2 regions of the Paenibacillus sp. FSL M7-0420 genome follow, and region 2 is predicted to be linked to the other one. Evidence: predicted binding sites of a transcription regulator. Region 2 holds the regulator's gene; the other holds the start of a gene.
The links. Region 2 encodes Rex, which represses fermentation and respiration genes when NADH is low (regulators of the CRP and FNR family bind a similar motif). Its sites were predicted from a motif close to TTGTGAAATATTTCACAA; they were not measured.
Positions count from the first base shown of each region.

Region 1 (4,936 bases), 2.8 Mb from region 2:
TTCGCCTGGACCGTCTCACGGTCAATGATGCTCTTCATCGCTTCTCCGGCTTCCTTGCCGTCCAGTGTGGCATGGAAATCTGCACCCACCAGCCGCACCGGCAGGAAATATTCCGGCGCGAGAATCAGGATCGTCAGTCCGGTAACCAGCGTCATCTGCTCATTAACCAGACGCAGACCAAGACTTACCGCTACCGAAGCGACAGACAGCATGGTGAAGAAGTCCAGTGCAAATGAAGACAGGAAGGCAACACGCAGCGTACGCATGGTTGCTGAACGATAGCGGTCACTGACCTTGGCAATACTCTCACTGTGGCTGCGGCTGCGTCCAAGAAATTTCAGCGTCTCCAGACCGCGCAGCGAATCCACGAAGTGATTCGATAAGGTACGGTAGGACTTCAGCTGACGGTCCATCTGCTTGCGGGCTGTCATCCCGATCAGGATCATGAATACAATAATAATCGGCATCGTTAAGGTAAGAATGACACCGCTGGACGTATCCAGGGTGAATACATAGATAAGCAGCAGAGCAGGCGTTACCGCCATACCGACCATACGCGGAATAATCAGCTCCAGGTACGTTCGGAACTTCGTTACTCCTTCAAGCACTAATGTGACCATATTTCCGGTCCCCCGGTCGCCAGCCAGCCTTGGTCCCAGCTGGAACAGCTTGTCCATCATCTGTCTCCGCATGCTGCTGCCGGTCGCTTCCGCGAAGCGGTACGCCGCCCGGCTCATCAGCAGAGCGCAGGCATGGCGCACAAGAAACGCAAGAAGGAACAAGAGCGCTCTAGCCCCTTGTTCCTTCAGCGGTTCTCCCGCAAACAGCGCAGAGACAGCTTCTGCCAGCGACTTCGCCAGCAGAAGAATGGAGAAGCTTTGCACCAGGGTCAGGAAGCCAACCAGCAGAAAGACAGGCTTAACTCCTTTGTACCCAAGCAAATTTTTATCCATTAGTATTCAAGATGCTCCTTCTCATGAACCCGTTTGTGGAAGATGAAATAACTCCAGATCTGATAGCCCAGCACGAACGGCAGCAGGGTCAGCGCTACAATCGTCATCACCTTCAGCGAATATTGGCCGGAGGCCGCATTCGTAATCGTCAGGTTGAACGCCTGATCCAGCGAGCTGATCATAACCCGCGGGAAGAGTCCGATGAAGATCGATGCAACAGACAGCGCCATCACAGCGCCGGTCATCCCGAAGGCATAGCCGTCCTTCTTCTTAGTCATGAAATATCCGGCCAGCAGATAAGCGGCGACAGCGAGAACAACTACAATCCACAGCAGCGTTCCGCGTTTATCGAAGATATCCGTCATAGTATATGTCATCACAACGAAGGCTACCAAGAGCGCCGCCAGTGGAATCAGCAGCTTCTGGGCCAGCTTACGCGCCCGTTCCTGCAGATCTCCAAGCGTGCGGAGCGTAGTGAACATCAGCCCGTGCACCAGACACAGCAGGACAACCGTAATCCCTGCAACCACCGTATACGCATTGACGATATCGAAGAATCCGGCATACATCTGCATATCCTTGTCGATCGGCAAGCCCTTGATGAAGCTGGCGAATACCACGGCGAGCAGGAACGGCGGCAGGAAGCTGCCGAAGAAGATGCAGACATCCCATGTTTTCTGCCAAGCCTTGGAATCGCGCTTGCCTCTGAATTCGAAGGCGACACCACGGGCGATCAACGCCAGCAGAGCAAATACAAACGGAATATAGAAGCCGCTGAACAGCGTAGCATACCAGTGCGGGAAGGCCGCGAACATTGCACCGGCACCCGTAATCAGCCATACCTCATTCGCATCCCAGAACGGCCCGATCGAATTGATCAGTATCCGTCGCTCCGTATCATTCTTAGCCAGAATCTGCGTCTCCATCCCTACACCGAAGTCGAAGCCTTCCAGGAAGAAGAACCCGACGAACAGCACCGCAATCAGCAGAAACCATAATTCATTAAGTGACATGGGTTAGCCCTCCTTGTTATACGGATCGTGGGATTCACCGTGTTCGTTATCCATAGCATAAGGACCTTTTTTGATCACTTTGACGAACAGGCCGACCAGCACTGCACCCAATATGGCATAGATCGCGGTAAAAGAAATCACCGAGAACAGCACCTGTCCGCTCGTAATATTAGGTGATACACTGTCTTCTGTAGTCATAAGTCCGAATACAGTCCATGGCTGACGCCCGATCTCTGTCATAATCCAGCCGGCCGTGTTGGCAATCGGCGGAAGCAGCAGTCCCCAGAACATGAAGCGCATGAACCAGGTATTGGGTCTGTCCATCTTTTTACGCCACATGAGGTAGATAGCATATACCCCGAACAGCATCATCAGCGTGCCGGCAGCAACCATGATCCGGAAGCTCCAGAAGGTTGTTTTGACCGGCGGAATATAATCTCCTGGTCCGTAGGCTACTTCATACTCCTTCTGCAGCTCCAGCATCCCCTTCACATCACCGGAGAATTTACTGTAGGACAGGAAGCTCAGCAGATACGGAACCTGAACCTCATTGCTGTTGGTCTGGTTCTTCACATCGATATTGGCAAATACGGTCCAAGGTGCCGGGTCGCCGCTCTCACCCCACAGCGCTTCGGATGCTGCCATCTTCATCGGCTGTGTCTCTACCAGATATTGAGCCTGTGCATGTCCTGCAACAGCAACGCCGAAGGAAGAAATAACCCCTACAATGGCTGCAATCTCGAATGATTTCCGGAAAAAAGCAACGTCCTGCTTCTTAAGCAATTTGTAAGCACTGATCCCTGTTACCAGGAAGGCGCCTGTAGCGTAGGCGGCAAGCACTGTATGCGGGAATTCCACCAGCAGCTGGCCGTTCGTAATCAGTGCGAAGATATCATTCATTTCAGCCCGACCGTTATTTATTGCGAAGCCGACCGGATGCTGCATGAACGAGTTAGCCAGCAGAATCCAGAATGCCGACAGCATCGTTCCGAAGGCGACCAGCCAGATGGATAACAGATGAATCCGCTTGGATACCTTATCCCAGCCGAAGATCCAGATTCCGATGAACGTGGACTCCAGGAAGAAGGCCAACAAGGCTTCAATCGCAAGCGGAGCCCCGAACACATCACCGACGAAGCGCGAATAATCCGACCAGTTCATCCCGAACTGGAACTCCTGCAAGATCCCTGTTACTACACCTACTGCGAAGTTAATCAGGAATAGCTTCCCCCAGAATTGCGCCATTCTTTTGTACTCTTCATTGCCCTTTCTTACGTACATGGTCTCCATAATGGCAATTATGAGCGCAAGTCCGATCGATACTGGCACAAAGAAATAATGAAAAATTGTCGTCGACGCAAATTGTATACGCGACAGCAGTACTGTATCCATATTTCTCCCCTTCCTTCTCCCCATTTCGTTATGTCTATTTTGTCAAATTTCTATCACTCAAAGTGTGATAATCATCACATTATACGCCCCGTTTAGGCATAAAAAACAATAAATTTGTGACAAATATCACAATTTTGCATTTAAAAGCAAAAAAAATAAGACGGTTTCACCGTCTTGAAGGTGCCCTGCATATATAGTTGTCTTGACTCATAAAGGTATTGGTCTAGGTAATGGAAATACCTTTCTTAAGCGATTTGAGATCGCCATTTGAATTAAGCAATTGCGGCAGCATCTTCATGCTACGAACCATTGGGGAATGACAGAGACGGCAGGAAGGCGCATGTTCAAATGCGAAATTATCCCTCATCCATCCATTGCAATCCTCATTGGTACAGGCCCAAATTGCGGTATTTTCTTCCGGTACTTCCTCCAAAGGCTTTTTCCGGTAGTTCATTGCCGTTCCTCCCTTCCTTTATGTTGCAAGCAAGTAATGATAAAAAAAGACCGTCCCAACTTTCACAAGCGGGGACGGTACCTTCTATTAATTACAGTTTTACAACGTTTTCGGCTTGTGGTCCGCGGTTGCCTTGAACAACGTTGAATTCAACGCGTTGGCCTTCGTCCAAAGTTTTGAAGCCGTCGCCAGTGATTGCGCTGAAGTGAACGAATACGTCGCTTCCGCCTTCAACTTCGATGAAACCGAATCCTTTTTCTGCGTTGAACCATTTAACTGTACCTGTTTGCATGTGTGTTACCTCCACAAATTTAAATTAATATGTTCTTTTTATCTTCAGACAAAGAAAAAATTCACACATTGAGAAAGGTTGTAGCTTTGGTTGACAGCCCTTTTCAATGCGAGAATAAGGTATCAATGTAAGAATAATTTCATGTTACCACACCTTAATAACAAAGGCAAGCTGTTCTATCCTAATTCCTCCGTTTTTTCCCTTATAAGGACTACTTCCCAATGTAAGGGCTACCAGTCATATTAAATTGTAATATTTATACCCAATGCTACCAATTACCCCATTTATTTATTCTTGAAACAGCCCCGCCCTCTTCTTTTTTCCTGAAAAGGACGGCTTGAACTGTTTCCGTAATCGTGACTGCCTCATTATTATATACGGCCATTTCCAATTTTATTCCTCTGGCTTCTCAAGAAGCTGGACCGTGGTCTGCTTCACTTCACCATTGCGGTAAAAGGTAATCTTCAGCTTATCGCCGATCTTGGTATGATCGTACAGATATTTGCGCAGCGACAGGGTGGAGGTAATCGGCTTATCGTTGAACTTCGTAATTACATCGTTAAGCTGCAGACCCGCATCCTTCGCCGGTCCCACCGCATCCAGAACTACAACCCCATCGGTTACTACAGACGGAAGATTAAGCTCCTTGCGCTGGTCGTCGGCCAGCGGCACATACGGATTATTCAGATCCACTGAATAGACGCCCAGATATGACCGGGCTATCCGGCCTTTGGAGGTAAGCTCATTGGCTGTATCCACCACATGATTGGCGGGAATCGCAAAGCCCAGTCCCTCTACCCCCGTATCGGAGATCTTCATCGTATTGATACCA
Region 1 is NZ_JBBOCJ010000001.1:7,235,130-7,240,065, forward strand. It holds gene cydD (thiol reductant ABC exporter subunit CydD) at 1-953, opposite strand, end outside; gene cydB (cytochrome d ubiquinol oxidase subunit II) at 953-1,966, opposite strand; gene MKX51_RS31140 (cytochrome ubiquinol oxidase subunit I) at 1,970-3,358, opposite strand; gene MKX51_RS31145 (cold-shock protein) at 3,582-3,812, opposite strand; gene MKX51_RS31150 (cold-shock protein) at 3,904-4,104, opposite strand; gene MKX51_RS31155 (S1C family serine protease) at 4,498-4,936, opposite strand, start outside.
Region 1: a site for Rex is predicted at 3,473-3,490, ahead of MKX51_RS31140 (cytochrome ubiquinol oxidase subunit I). Genes of this name have one in related genera too.

Region 2 (4,936 bases):
TGAAAAGTGATCAGAAGGTGATGGTCAGCACGCATACCATTAACCTTCAGGATCAGCTGCGGGAGCGGGATATCCCGCTCTTAACCAGCGTTGTGCCGTTCCCGTTCAAGGCCTCCATCTTTAAGGGAAGAGGGCACTATTTGTGTCTGCGCAAGTTCGAACATAGAATGAACAAAAAGGACTTTACGAGTCCAAGGGAAGAAGCGCTCACCGCTGCGCAAATGCTCGTCTGGCTGACCCAGACGACGACCGGCGATGATGAGGAGCTGAACTTAAGCGGGCGGGGCGGCGATTTCTGGGAGACTGTAGCCAGTGATACCGACTCCTGCCTGGGACGCGCCTGTCCCTGGTTCCGCAAATGCTATTACCACCGGGCCAAGCATGAAGCCGGGATCTCCGATGTGGTGGTCACCAATCACTCCAAGCTGTTCGCAGATGTCAAAGCCGGGCATCAGCTTCTTCCGGCGTACGACCATCTTGTTATTGATGAAGCCCATCATCTGGAGGATATTGCCGGCAAGCATCTTGGCATGCAGATGAAATATTTCACATTCGCCCATACCCTCACCCGTCTCTATAAGGATAGCCGGAGCGGGCAGCTGCCTGCCCTCCGCCAGAGTCTGCAGTCTTCGGGCAGTGAGCAGGCTTCAGAATGGAGCGGCGTGATCGACCGGATCTATCCAGATCTGCTGACGGTGAAGGAGTCCTGGGATGCGCTCAGCGACCGGCTCTTCAGCCTGCTGCCCGAGCGCAGCGATGCCGGGGCCGGTGAAGCAGGCCAGCTGGTGGCACGCCTGCAGCCGGGCAAGAAGCCGAAGGATTGGGAGGAGCTGGCTGCCCTTGAGAATACACTGAACCTCAGTCTGAGCGATATCATCCGCAAGGGCGACAAAATGCTCAGTGAGATGCGTGACACGGACAGCCAATCCTCCTCAGACAGCCTTGTGACCGATATCGGCGGGTTATTCAAGGATCTGGCATCCATTAGAGAGCAGATCCGCTTCTTCATGAGCCTGAACGATGAGAATATCGTGTATTGGCTGGAGGGAAGCGGTAATTATAAGGGTAAGTCGCTGCAAATGTATGCTGTTCCCGTAGATGTCAGCACCCAGCTTAGGGAGCTGTTCTTCGATAAGAAGAAGAGCATTATCCTGACCTCGGCCACCTTATCCGTGGATAAATCCTTCCAGTTCATGATCGATAACCTGGGTCTTGGCGAGGCTGCCGAGCAGCGGCGTCTGATGACTGCACTGCTTCCATCGCCATTCAAGTATCGTGAGCAGGCGCTCCTGGTCATTCCCCGGGACTTCCCGAGCGTCAAGGGAAGTATAGGGGATGCCCGCTTTGTGGACACCCTCGTGCACTCCCTTGCCGAGACAGCTGTAACAACACGGGGGCGGATGCTGGTGCTGTTCACCTCCTACAAGATGCTGCGCCAGGTGTATGAACCGCTGAAGGAGGCACTTGCCTCACAGGATATCGCGGTGCTGGGACAAGGCGTGGAAGGCGGCAGCCGGAGCAAGCTGATCCGCCGCTTCCAGGATAGCCCGGCTTCGGTCTTGCTGGGTACCAGCAGCTTCTGGGAAGGGGTGGATATCCCGGGAGAAGCATTGACCTGCCTGGCGATTGTCAGACTGCCGTTCCAGCCGCCGAATCACCCGCTGGCAGAAGCGAAGTCGGAGCTGCTTCAGGCACAGAAGAAGAATCCGTTCATGAAGCTGTCCGTGCCGCAGGCCGTCATCCGCTTCAAGCAGGGCTTCGGGCGGCTGGTCCGCACGGCGCAGGACCGGGGCATCGTAATTGTGTACGATACCAGAGTCATCGAATCGCATTACGGAAAGTACTTCCTGTACTCGCTCCCCGGTCCCAAGATGGAGCATATGCTCACCGAGCAGATGGTCCCGAGAATTGCCGAATGGCTGGATGACGGCGGGGTTTCCTAATTCATCTGCTATTGCTATTATTAATAAGTCATGATTAACCTGAAGATCCGTTCCCGCCTGCCCTGCCACTCCGGCAGGCGGCGGGGCACGGTTGCTATAATCGGCATTACATGAAGCGAATTTGTGATGTTACATCAACTTGAAGGAGGAGAATACATGAAATCGGATAAAATATCGGAGGCCGTCGTGCGCAGGCTCCCAGTGTACCTGCGTTTCCTGAACGATCTCCAAAAACGTGAAATCTCCACAGTCTCTTCCCAGGAGCTGGGCCAGAAGCTTGATCTGAATCCCGCCCAGATCCGTAAGGATTTGGCTTATTTCGGTGATTTTGGCAGAAAAGGCATCGGCTATGATGTATCTTATCTGATTGAGAAGATCCGCCATATCCTGAAGCTTGACCAGCAAATTAATGTTGCACTGGTTGGAGCCGGTAATCTCGGTCATGCCTTGTCTAACTACAACGCTTACTTAAAGGATACGATGAAGATTACTGCCATCTTCGATGCCTATCCGCCGAAGGTAGGCCAGCAGATCAACTCGCTGGTTGTGCAGCCGATGGAGGAGCTAAGCAGTACAATCCGCTCGCAGGGCATCCGGATCGGGATTATTACCGTGCCCGACAGCGAAGCCCAGAACGTAGCTGATATTCTTGTCGATTCCGGTATCGAGGCGATTCTGAACTTTGCACCGGTTATTCTCAAGACGCCTGCCAATATCCGGATTCATGCCGCAGATTTCACCACCGATCTGCAGAGCTTGGCCTATTATCTGCATGATGGAAAGGATGAGGCTGAAGATGAGCAGTAAGATCACGATAATCAAGAATGGGCACTTCCTGGTTCCGGGCAGTGACAAGCCGGTTCTGAGCGGGTACATGACCCTGGAGAATGATTTGATTACTTACATAGGTGAAGCTGAGCCGGCAGTGGAGGATGGCGCACAGGTCGTAGACGGCAGCCGTCTGCTGTTCATGCCTGGTCTGGTCAATACCCATGGTCATACTGCAATGTCACTGCTGCGCGGATACGGCGACGATATGGTGCTTCAGTCTTGGCTGCAGGAGAAGATGTGGCCGATGGAAGAGAAATTCACTGGTGATGATGTATATTGGGGAACCTCGTTGTCCGTGCTGGAGATGCTGAAGGGCGGGACAACCACCTTCCTCGATATGTATGATCATATGGACAGGGTAGCGGAAGTGACCGAGCAGTCCGGTATTCGTGCTGTGTTGATGCGCGGCGTAATTGGGCTGTGCCCGGAAGAGGTACAGCAATCCAAGCTCGCTGAGGCGATTGCTTTTGCCCGTAACTGGCACGGCAAGGCTGACGGCAGAATTACGACCATGCTCTCACCGCACGCACCGTACACCTGTCCTCCAGAGTTTTTCATGAAGTTTGTGCAGGCTGCCCATGATCTGGACTTGCCAATGCACACCCATATGTCCGAGACGCGCCATGAAGTGGAGCAGAATGTGGCCGACTACGGCCTGCGTCCGGTCGCACATCTGGAGAAGCTCGGGATGTTCACCCGTCCTTCGCTCATTGCCCACGGGGTTCATCTGAACGATGAAGAGATCGGGATTCTGGCCCGCCATAACGTTGGCGTGTCGCATAACCCCGGCAGTAACCTGAAGCTGGCCAGCGGGGTTGCGCGTGTTCCTGAACTGCTGAGAGCCGGGATTAAGGTCTCCCTGGGTACAGACGGCGCGGCAAGCAACAACAATCTGGATATGTTCGAAGAGATGAGGCTGGCGGCTCTGATTCACAAGGGCGTAAGTGGTGATCCCACAGCGGTACCGGCTCCTGAGGCGCTTCTGATGGCTACGGAGTATGGGGCGCAGTCTATTTTCCTAAGCGGGGTAGGCCGGCTTGCCGCAGGAATGAAGGCCGACTTCATCGCACTTGATATTGACCAGCCGCATCTGCTGCCGCATACCGATCTGCTCTCCCATGCCGTATATTCGGCAAGTGCCAAGGATGTGGAGCATGTATGGGTGAACGGCCAGCAGGTTGTGAAGCATGGACAATGCCTGACACTTGATGAGGAAGCCATCCGCCGCAAAGCACAGGAGACGTTCGAGAGCCTGCTTAAACGGTAATTCAGGGGAACGGGAAAGGAAGCAGCGTGGTGAAGAAGAAGAGGAGAAGATGGATCTGGCTGGGGATTACCGTGGTGCTGCTCCTTCTGTTCGGACTAAGCCAGTTCTATGCCTACATTATGAAGGACCAGTGGAACGAGCGGAGTGAGGCCAAGGAGCTGGCCCGGGCGCGTGCCGGACTAACAGAGGTTACCAAGGCCCAGAAATCTGTCTGGAATGAGAATGAGATCTACTGGGTGCTGACCGGTAAAAATGAAGCAGGGACCGATCTGATGGTGTGGGTCCGTTTCACCTTGGAGGGCAAGCCTGCCGGAGGCGACAACGACCTGTATGCAGAGGAACTGAGCAATGGCACCTCAGAAGAGAAAATGCGCGGAATCATAGCCGCTCAGCTGCCGGACATTACGATCGAACGGCTGCTGCCCGGTGTATACAACGGGGAATATGCCTGGCAGCTATTTTACAAAAAAGACGGGCGATTCTATTACAGCTTCTACCGCTTCAAGGATGGCAGCGCCATCGGTGAGGGGTACAGTCTGCCGAATCGCTAAGCTAAGCGCTCAGCGGAAGAATACATGCGGGGGAACAGTTTATCTGTTCTTCCGTTTTTTTAACAGATAAATTTATATGTTTTGAGGTCCCCGCAAAGTACCTGAGTCAACACCTACGCTAAAGCCCCACTTTGTGGGGTTATTTTATTATTTTGACGGTGAGGGATGAAGGAAATCAGTACCCCTTCACTTCTGAGATATATCAATTGATATATTAAAAGTAATCCCTAATCTGCTATCAATAACTTGCATGTTGAATGTAACAAGGAGGTTGATGAAATTGGAAATATTGGCATATTTGTATCAGGCGGTGGATCTGTTCAAGGAGGAGCTGGGGGAGAATC
Region 2 is NZ_JBBOCJ010000001.1:4,439,523-4,444,458, reverse strand. It holds gene dinG (ATP-dependent DNA helicase DinG) at 1-1,943, shown strand, start outside; gene MKX51_RS19010 (redox-sensing transcriptional repressor Rex) at 2,100-2,750, shown strand; gene MKX51_RS19005 (amidohydrolase) at 2,740-4,041, shown strand; gene MKX51_RS19000 (cell wall elongation regulator TseB-like domain-containing protein) at 4,071-4,592, shown strand; gene MKX51_RS18995 (aminoglycoside adenylyltransferase domain-containing protein) at 4,873-4,936, shown strand, end outside.